Regions from separate parts of the Paenibacillus jepli genome, predicted to be linked through region 1. Evidence: predicted binding sites of a transcription regulator. Region 1 holds the regulator's gene; each other region holds the start of a gene.
The links. Region 1 encodes Rex, which represses fermentation and respiration genes when NADH is low (regulators of the CRP and FNR family bind a similar motif). Its sites were predicted from a motif close to TTGTGAAATATTTCACAA; they were not measured.
Positions count from the first base shown of each region.

Region 1 (3,281 bases):
CTCGCCAGCAGCGCTTCGAAACGCTGCTGAGACTCCGACTTGATGCGCTCTTCGTCCATCAGCAGACAGACGTGATCCTTGACAATCTGTCTGCCGTCTATCCAGACATGGCGTACATCGCGGCCCGAAGCGGCGTACACGAGGTGGGAAACCAGACTGGTACGCGGATAAAAATGCGGCTGGTCAATGTCGATCGCGATAAAATCAGCCTTCATGCCCGGCTGCAGCCGGCCTAGCTGACTGCTCTGGCCCAGGGTAGCGGCACCGCCGAGCGTTGCCAGCTCCAGCGCACGATAGGCGGGTACGGCGGTCGGATCTCCCGACACGCCCTTATGGATCAATGCCGACAGCCGGATCTCATCGAACAGATCCAGGTTGTTGTTGCTGGCCGCGCTGTCGGTGCCCAGCGACACCTTCACTCCGGCTGCGAGCAGCTCGGGCACTCTGGCGACCCCGCTTGCCAGCTTCAGATTGCTCGCCGGATTATGCGATACGCCGACACCGCGCTCCGCCAGCAGGGCGATCTCTTCGTCCAGCAGATGGACGGCATGCGCGACAAAAGCCGGGCGGGAGAAAAAGCCGAGCTTGTCCAGATGCTCAGGCGGCCGGCAGCCATAGTCTCGCACATTCTGCTCGACCTCGGCAGCTGTCTCGGACATATGCGTATGCAGCATGACATCCAGATCATGCGCCGCCTGGACGAACTGCTCGATGTAAGCGGGCGGACAAGTATAGGGAGCGTGAGGCGACAGCATGGTGCGGATCCTCCCGTCGCCTCGTCCATTCCACTCCTGGACGAAACGGATCGCTTCCTCCAGCTTCTCCCGCTGCTCCTGCTCCGAACAGAGACCGATCGCCCCCCGGGTCAGCCATGCCCGGATCCCGGATTGCTCTGCTGCCTCGGCTACCATGTCCATACGATCGTACATATCGACAAAAGTAGTCGTGCCGCTCTTGAGCATTTCCAAAATGGCGAGCTCGGTGCCGACCCTCGTATCCTCTTGCTGATAGCGGCCCTCCATCGGCCACATCTTTTGCTCGAGCCAGACCTGCAGCACCTGATCGTCAGAAAACCCGCGCAGCAGCGACATCGCCGCATGGCCATGCGTATTGATCAAGCCAGGCATAAATAAAAGCCCTTTTCCCGGCAGGCGCTTGGCATCCACTGCAACCTCTTGCGGCGGCTCTTCGCCGATATAGACGATCCGATCGTCCTCGATCAGCATATGGCCTTCGATTACTTCCTGTTCTCCGGTCATCGTCACGAACGATCCCTGCTCAATCCAAAGCTGACTCATCTTCTTTATCTCCTTCTCCCCGATTCTCCAAATAGTAAGCCAAACTTAGCAGCTCCGTCGTAAAGTCCGCATGATGGATCCGGATCTGATCCGGCACTTTCAGGATCACAGGCGCAAAATTGAGAATGCCTTCAATGCCCGCATCCACAAACTGATTGGCGACGTTCTGAGCCTCTGTGGCCGGCACCGTGATGATGCCGATCCGGATATCCAGCTCGCGTACGGTTTGGTTCAACTCTTCCATCGGCTGCACCAGCATGCTGTTCACCGCCGTGCCGATCTTGTCCTGCTGTGCGTCGAATACGGCGACAATCCGCATATTATCTTTAATGTACTTGTTGTAGTTGCTGAGAGCGTGGCCGAGATTACCGGCACCGACAAGAGCCACATTAAGCGTCTGGTCCAGCTTCAGGATGCCTCTGATTTTCTCGATCAGATAAGTGACATCATAGCCGATGCCCTTGCGGCCAAACTCGCCAAAGTAAGCCAGATCCTTGCGGATCTGCGCCGGGTTGAGATCCAGCTTCTGCCCCAGATCCTGGGAAGATACCGTTTGGACCTCTCTCCTCGACAGCTCATTCAAATATTGCAGGTAGATGGGCAGCCTCCGCACGACAGCTTCAGATATTTTGATGGGCTTCATCCTTCGCCTCCTTTTCATCTGCTTGCAGCCACTCCCGCATGCGCGGCACGATCTGGTCCAGGTGCATATGCTCGATCTTCGGACCGGGCAGCGAATACAGGAAATGCTTGCCATAGTACGTTTCGATCACGCGCGTATCGTAGATCAATACGATCCCGCGGTCTTGTGCGCTTCGCACGAGACGGCCAAAGCCCTGCTTGAAGCGGATGACCGCTTGCGGGATCGACAGCTTCATAAACGGATTCTGTTTCTGCTGTTGGATCAGCTCGGATTTGGCTTCGACGAGCGGATGGTTGGGCGGCTGGAACGGCAGCCGGACGATGGCGAGCGCGACCAGCGCTTCACCCGGCAGATCGACGCCTTCCCAGAAGCTGCTCGTACCGAGCAGTACGGACGCCGATTGCTGCTGGAAGCGGCGGGTCAGCTTCGTCCGATTGCCGCTGTCGATTCCCTGTCCCAGCACCTGGATCCCTGAGCCTGCCAACGCTTCCTTTAGCGGTTCATAGACCTGTCTCAGCATCCGATAGGAAGTGAACAGCACGAGCATTCTGCCCTTGGTCTCTGCCGCCGCGTCGGCCAGCGACTGCACCAGCATGCCGATGAACGCAGGATCGCCTACCGTCCCTTTGACGCTTGGGAAGTTGCGAGGGATGCAGACGAGCGCCTGCTCTCTGTAATTGAACGGAGAAGGGAGCTGTACCGTCTTCAGCCGGCCCGTCGCTTCCTGCCCATCCAATCCAAGCTGCTCACAAGCATACTGAAACGATTTCTGCACGGACAGTGTCGCGGATGTCAGGACGATACTCTGCTTGGTCTCGAAAAAATAGGATTGCAGCTGCTTGCTGACATCTGCCGGCACCGCATAGAGATGTACGGATTTCGCCCGGAAGTTGGGGTTGGATTCAATCCAATACACTTCCGACTGGTGCTCAAGCTTCATAAAATGATGAAGATCATCGCGCACCCTGGCGAGATCTTTGACATTGCCGTTAATATCGGTTACGAGCGCCTGCAGTCCGCTGTCGTCGCTGCGGTCCTTGATGTCGGCCAGCAGCTTGTCCAGACCCTTGACCAGCCTTTTCAAGTGCCCGAACAGCTGCTCTTCCGCATCTTGCACGTTGTCCCAGCCTGCCGGCGGCTCTTGCGGCCGCAATCTCGATACAGCAGCGACAGATTCGGTCGAAGCTGCACCGGTCACCTCGGCGCCGCCGCCTGAGACGGCATAGAGCAGCTCTACCAGACGCTCCCAGGCATCTCTTACCTCCGGGAAGACAGGTACTAGCTCATCGACGGTCTCGCGCCACGCTTCACTGTGCTCATCCCCTTCATACTCCAGCTTG
Region 1 covers NZ_JBDFMD010000001.1:396,151-399,431, forward strand. The annotation lists gene ABC336_RS01835 (amidohydrolase) at 1-1,298, opposite strand, end outside; gene ABC336_RS01840 (redox-sensing transcriptional repressor Rex) at 1,279-1,941, opposite strand; gene dinG (ATP-dependent DNA helicase DinG) at 1,919-3,281, opposite strand, start outside.

Region 2 (3,281 bases), 4.9 Mb from region 1:
CAGTCGGGGAAGTGGAGCGCCTCCGCTCGCATGAGAAGAGGCGCTCCCATCTTACCTCACTTCTTACTGCTTGCGCCCGGCGCCATAAGCCGTTCCGTTATCGTATTGCTCCTGCCACTCCGGGGCGGCCGTACCCGGGATGCGGCCCTGCAGCAGCTGGTCATCGCAGGTCTCCATCCACGTCTTGACCTGCTCTCTTAGCTGCACCAGAATATCCTGATACTGCGGATCCCCGGCAAGGTTGTGCTGCTCCAGAGGGTCCATCTGCAGATCGTAGAGCTCTTCCGGCACATTCGGCTTGTAGTAAGCCTCCCTCACTTCAATCCCGGACAAACTGCGGTGGATATCCAGCGGGAGATAGACCGACGGGCCCTCTTCGAAGTTGCGGATATACTTGAAGCTGTCCGTCCGGATCGCCCGCATCGGATGATACTGATCATGCCAGGAGAGCTCAGCCATCATATGGTCCCGCGGCGGCGCGGCATCCCGCTGCTCCAGCAGCGGCAGGAAGCTGACGCCGTCCAATCCATTCGGCCCCTTGGCCCCCGCCACTTCCAGCAAGGTCGGCATCAGATCGACATTGCACAGCAGCTCGTCCGCCACCCTGCCTGCCGGCAGCATCCCCGGACAACGCATCAGCAGCGCCGTCTCCAGTCCCGCATCCAACAGCGTGCCCTTGGCTCGCGGGAAAGCAATGCCGTGGTCTGTCGTGAAGATGACCAGCGTATCCTCGCCAAGCCCCAGCTGATCCAGCGCTTCGATGATGCGTCCGACACCCGCATCGAGCGCTTTGGCCGAGCCATGCAGCAGCGCCAGCTCCTCGCGCACGCCCGGCGTATCGGGCAGGTAAGGCGGCGGGACGATCGCATGGGGCGGATCGGCCAGCGGCTCGTATTCATCAAACTCCCGGTGGGTCTCGAAGAATCCGACCGACGCAAAAAACGGCCGCTCTTGCTCCTCTCCAGCCTCTGCCGAAACCTGTCCCGCTCTCTCCTGAAGGAATGTCACTGCCTGCTCCGCCACATCCTTCGCCCGGTCGCCGGGTACAGGCAGTACAGTCTCATAACCCAGCTTGCCGGCAGACGTCGTGTTCGTTCCACCGGGTTCGCCGATCGTCTCATGACTGAAGCCGATGAGTGCCGTCTCGTAGCCCGCCTGTCCCAAGGCCATCGGCAGCGTGGTCACCTCAGGGTTGATGGAGAAGCCCAAGTGACTGAGCCCGATCATGCCGTGGTTTTGGGGATACAGTCCTGATAGGATGCTCCCTCTGCTCGGACTGCATTGGGGTGCCGGACAGAAGTAGTTATCGAACCGGACGCCTTCGGCCGCCAGCCGGTCGATCGCGGGGGTTGCCACCGCTTTGCCGTAACAGCCAAGATAACGTCCCGTGTCATGAGAGATCATAAGAAGTATATTTTTCTTGTGCATAGGTGTCATCCTCTCTTAGTCAACTATGTATGATGCAACCGGGGTTGTCGGCCTCGAGTGACGCCAATCCACCACTACATCCCCCCAATATGCCCAAAGCCGGGCCTTCTCATCCAGTCCAGGATGCACCTGAGATAGTATCGGAGAGAACGCAGGCTCACACCGGTCCTGCGAGACAACTCGCTGATGTGCATTTACCATCCTCCTTGTCTTGCTTCCTTACCATCATTCTAAACCATCACATCATGTGAAGGTCAATATACAACCACCCCCGCAAAAAAATGTGAATTATATCACATAATTCACTCAAGTTTTCCGATATGCTTGAGCCATACATCACACACGCACTTGCAACATCCAAGGAGGCAAATACCCATGCAAAGAGAAAAACTGGTCGTCATCGGCAACGGCATGGCTGGCATCAGCACAGTCGAACAAATCCTGAAGCTCACCTCCCGTTTCGACATCACTGTCATTGGCTCGGAGCCCTACCCCAATTACAACCGAATCATGCTGTCCTATGTACTCGAAGGCAGCAAAACGCTCCAGGACATCGTGCTAAACGACGTACAGTGGTATGAGGACCATAACATTACGCTGCACATGGGAACGACGGCAGCCCGGATCGACGCGGAAGCCCGCGAGGTCGTCACGGACCAAGGCGCACACATCCCCTATGAAAAGATAATTATCGCCACAGGCTCTAGCTCGTTTATCCTGCCCGTTCCGGGTCATGACAAGCAAGGCGTTGTCGGCTTCCGCGACATCGCAGACTGCGATGCGATGCTGGAGGCCGCACGCACCTACTCCAAGGCCGCCGTCATCGGCGGCGGGCTGCTCGGGCTCGAAGCGGCCAAGGGACTCGTCCAGCTCGGCATGGATGTGACGGTCGTCCATCTCATGGAGGATCTGATGGAGCGCCAGCTCGATCCGCAAGCAGCCGCGATGCTCAAAGCCGAGCTGGAGCGCCAGGGGATCAAGTTCAAGATGGGCGCCCAGACGAAGGAGCTGATCGGCGGGGAGCGCGTCACGGGTCTCCGGTTTGCCGATGACTCCGTGCTGGAAGCTGATTTTGTGGTCATGGCGGTTGGCATCAAGCCTAATATCGCTGTTGCCAAGGATAGCGGCATCGAGGTCAACCGCGGTATCGTCGTCGACGACTATATGCAGACCTCCCTCGACCAGGTGTACGCTGTCGGGGAGTGCGCAGAGCATCGCGGCCAATGTTACGGTCTGGTCGCCCCCCTGTTCGAACAAGGCATGATCCTCGCCAAGCATATCTGTGGTTCGGAGTGTGCGCCATACGAAGGCTCGGTCGTCTCCACCAAGCTGAAAATATCCGGCGTCGACGTCTTCTCGACAGGAGAATTTCTGGACCGCCCCGAACTCACGGTCATTGCGCATAAGGACGACTGGAAACGGACGTACAAGAAGATCCTGCTCCGAGAGGGCGTAATGGTCGGCGCCGTGCTCTTCGGCGATGTAAACGATTCGGCACAGCTCCAGAAGCTTGTCCGGCAGCGCGCAGTCATGACGGATGAGCTGTATGCTTCGCTGATGGGCACCGGCTGCGGCGGACACAGCAAGACGGCTGCAGTCGACGCGATGCCCGATGACGAGATCGTGTGCGGCTGTAATGGCGTCACCAAAGGCGCGATCGTCGAGGTCATCGAGAACCAAGGGCTGACCAGCGTAGACGAGATCAAGGCTTGCACGGGCGCTACCCGCTCTTGCGGCGGCTGCAAGCCGGTCGTGGAGCAGATCCTGCAGTACGTGCTTGGCGACGGGGTGACCAGCAGCGCCAAACAGGGCATCTGCGCCTGTACGCCGCTCAGCCGGGATGAGATTGTCGC
Region 2 covers NZ_JBDFMD010000001.1:5,284,305-5,287,585, reverse strand. The annotation lists gene ABC336_RS22525 (sulfatase family protein) at 64-1,428, opposite strand; gene ABC336_RS22520 (MerR family transcriptional regulator) at 1,503-1,622, opposite strand; gene nirB (nitrite reductase large subunit NirB) at 1,804-3,281, shown strand, end outside.
Region 2: nirB (nitrite reductase large subunit NirB) is a predicted target of Rex. The motif match lies at 1,710-1,727, and genes of this name have one in related genera.

Region 3 (3,281 bases), 3.3 Mb from region 1:
TCTCCCGGAAGAAGGAGACAGCGATCAGCAGGAAGAAGAGACTCAGCATCGTTGGCACGACGTAGACGGCAAACGTATTGAGGAGACCCAGACCGCGCAGCACGACGTAAAATGCGATCAGCCCGCCCGAGATATTCATCGCGATGACGACGAGCAGAAAGTAGAAGCGGCGGAACAGCAGATATGGCTTGGACAAGCCATAGGCGACCAGGCAGGTGAAGATGACGCCCAGCAGCGTGCCGACGACGGTCCGTGCCACCGTGACGAAGAAGGCGTTGACCCAATGCTTGTCATTGAAGAAGTAGATATAGTTATTGAGCGTAAATGCCCGGGGCAGCAAGTACAATCCGCCGCGTGCCGTATCCTGCCCGAGGTTGAAGGAAGCGATCAGCACATAATAGAACGGATACAGCGTAATCAATGCTACGAGGGCAAGCAGCAGATAATTGATGGTGTCGACAGTATAATCTTCTCTCGTCTTGCGGGCCATACAGGCAGCTCCCTTCCGTGCCGTGGTCAGTACAGGCCGGTGCCTGATACGCGCTTGGCGATAAAGTTGCTCGTGAGAATAAGAAACACGGCGATAATGGACTGCACAAGATCAATAGCGGTTGCAAAAGCAAAACGTCCTTGCGCCAGCCCGACATTAAAGGCATACGTCTGGATAATCTGCGACTTGTCATTGTTAATGGAATTGCCCAGCAGCATCGACTGTTCGAAGTTGGAGCCGACCAGTCCCCCGCCCAGCATACTGCCGATGGACAGAATCAGGACGACGACAATCGGTCCCCGCATACCCGGCAAGGTCACATGCCAGATGCGACGCAAGCGGCCGGCACCGTCCAACTGTGCTGCTTCGTACAGCCCGGGGTCGATGCCTGCGATGGCGGCCAGGAAAATAATCGTCCACCAGCCTGCTTCCTTCCACACCGCCGTACCGACAGCTAATCCCCAGAACGAATCCGGGTCGGTCAGAACCCGCAGCGGTTCGTCGATGATACCGAACGAGAGCAGCGCGTGGTTGATAATCCCGATCTCCGTCGAGAAGAAGGCATACGCGATGCCGACAACGACGACCCAGGAGATAAAGTGCGGCAAGTAGCTAAACGTCTGGACGAGCCGCTTGACAGCCGCCTGCTTGACCTCTGTAATCATAATCGCCAGCAGGATCGGCACCGGAAAGGCAAAGACCAGCTTCAGCAGGCTGATCGCAAGCGTATTGCGCACCAGCATCGGGAACCGGTAGTCATTCACCAGCTCGTGAAAGTACTTCAGTCCGACCCATTCACTCGTAAAAATCCCCGCGATGCCGGTCGATATTCGGTAATCCTTAAACGCCATAATAACGCCAAACATCGGCGTAAAGCTGAATACCAGCAGGAACGCCATGCCCAGCCAGACGAAAATCTGGATCGTGAGCTGCTTGCGCAATTGCCGCCCCAACGATAGCTTGGAGCCGCCCCCTTGAGGTTTGATGTCTTGAACAGCTGGGTTCGTCTTCATGGTTTCCCCTCCTGCCTCTGATTATAAAACCGCTTACACTCCCTGTATACGGGTCATACTTCGGATCAGGTATGCTCTATCTTAAGGTGCCGTGCGGTGGGCAAAAACTTTTTTGATAAACCAGGTGCGTTGTGATATAAATCACATCCTCTCCCCTTGTCTCGATATATACTAAAGTCAGAAAGAGAACGAAGCAGCCAAACATACCGGCAATGCCCAGCAGAGAGCACATCCTCACAGCTGAAGATCCAGGGCCGGAAGGAATCCAGCAAGCCGCTGTTTCGGTCAATCATATAGAGGGAGAGTGAAGGTCATGAAGAGATGGTGCAAACATCCTCCGCTGACAAGGTTCTATTCTAATACCAGACTTTGTGATTAAAATCACATAATCATCGAAGAAAAGCCGCTAAACTCAAGTTATAAGAAACCTAACCACAAAATACAAATTGGGAGTGAATGATCATGATGAACTTTTGGAGAAACAACACGTGGGCAGCCGGTATCCTGACGGTGATCCGTATCGTGCTCGGATATGCTTGGCTGACAGCGGGATGGGGCAAAATCACCGGCGGATTCGACGCCACAGGCTACCTGACCAACGCCGTCACCAACCCGGTCCTCGACAAAGCGACTGGCGCGGCCGTCTACCCGACCTACAACGCCTTCATTGAAAACTTCGCCCTGCCGAACGTCAAGCTGATCAACATTATGATCCCTTGGGGCGAGCTGCTCGTCGGACTTGGATTGATCCTTGGCACACTGACCGTCACCGCCGCCTTCTTCGGACTCGTGATGAACTTCATGTTCCTCTTCGCCGGAACCATCAGCACTAACCCTTGGCTGGTCCTGCTGGGAGTCCTCGTCGTCACAGCCGGCGCCAACGCCGGACGCTTCGGACTTGACAGATACGTCCTGCCGCTGCTGAACAAAGGCGCAGGCAGACTGTTCCATCGCAAGGGCGGCAACACCGGCGCCGGCGCCGGACCGGTCATCCCGCAAGAGAGATAACGCAAGCTTCACCCAGAGGGTGCTGCCGACCAGGCAGCATCCTTTTTTGTCTGGGCTTCTCCAAGCGTATGGTATAATGCAAGGTGAAACGGCTTCGCCTAAGAGTTTTGCAAAAGCAAAACTGGCTTCGTAAGCACACGGCGCAGCGCGTTTCATTCCCGAGAAATAGAAGCCAAGTAGGTAGGAGAATCATATACTTGTATTTTAAGATAAGCACCTAGCGGGAAACAGCTTGCTCTCCGAACTGAAAGCTGAGGGGAAAGTGCGTTGCAGCTCAGCGACCGGCCGCCTCCGGCGCTCTAAGGGAAAAAAGTGCGTTGCAGCTCAGCGACCGGCCGCCTCCGGCGCTCTAAGGGAAGAAAAGTGCGTTGCAGCTCAGCGGACGGCCGATTCCGACGCTCTAAGGGAAGAAAAGTGCGTTGCAGCTCAGCGGACGGCCGATTCCGACGCTCTAAGGGAGGAAAAGTGCGTTGCAGCTCAGCGGACGGCCGACTCCGGCGCTCTAAGGGAAAAAAAGTGCGTTGCAGCTCAGGAACCGATTCTTGGTTATGCTCATCAGTTATAGCCTGACTCCTAGGAATCATAGATAATACTATAAAGCAAAAATGACTTCGTCTTCCTTCTAGGAGGTGCGGAGAGCTTAAAGGAGGATGATTATGTCCTTATATGAGCAAGTCGGATATCTGAGCAAAGTACAGCTGCTCCGGGACCGGGTGCCCTCATTCGGTGACTATCCCTTCCATCTGGATGCCGTTCGCGGGTTGGATACC
Region 3 covers NZ_JBDFMD010000001.1:3,688,891-3,692,171, reverse strand. The annotation lists gene ABC336_RS16235 (carbohydrate ABC transporter permease) at 1-490, opposite strand, end outside; gene ABC336_RS16230 (ABC transporter permease) at 517-1,503, opposite strand; gene ABC336_RS16225 (DoxX family membrane protein) at 1,966-2,511, shown strand; gene ABC336_RS16220 (AAA family ATPase) at 3,168-3,281, shown strand, end outside.
Region 3: ABC336_RS16225 (DoxX family membrane protein) is a predicted target of Rex. The motif match lies at 1,873-1,890, and genes of this name have one in related genera.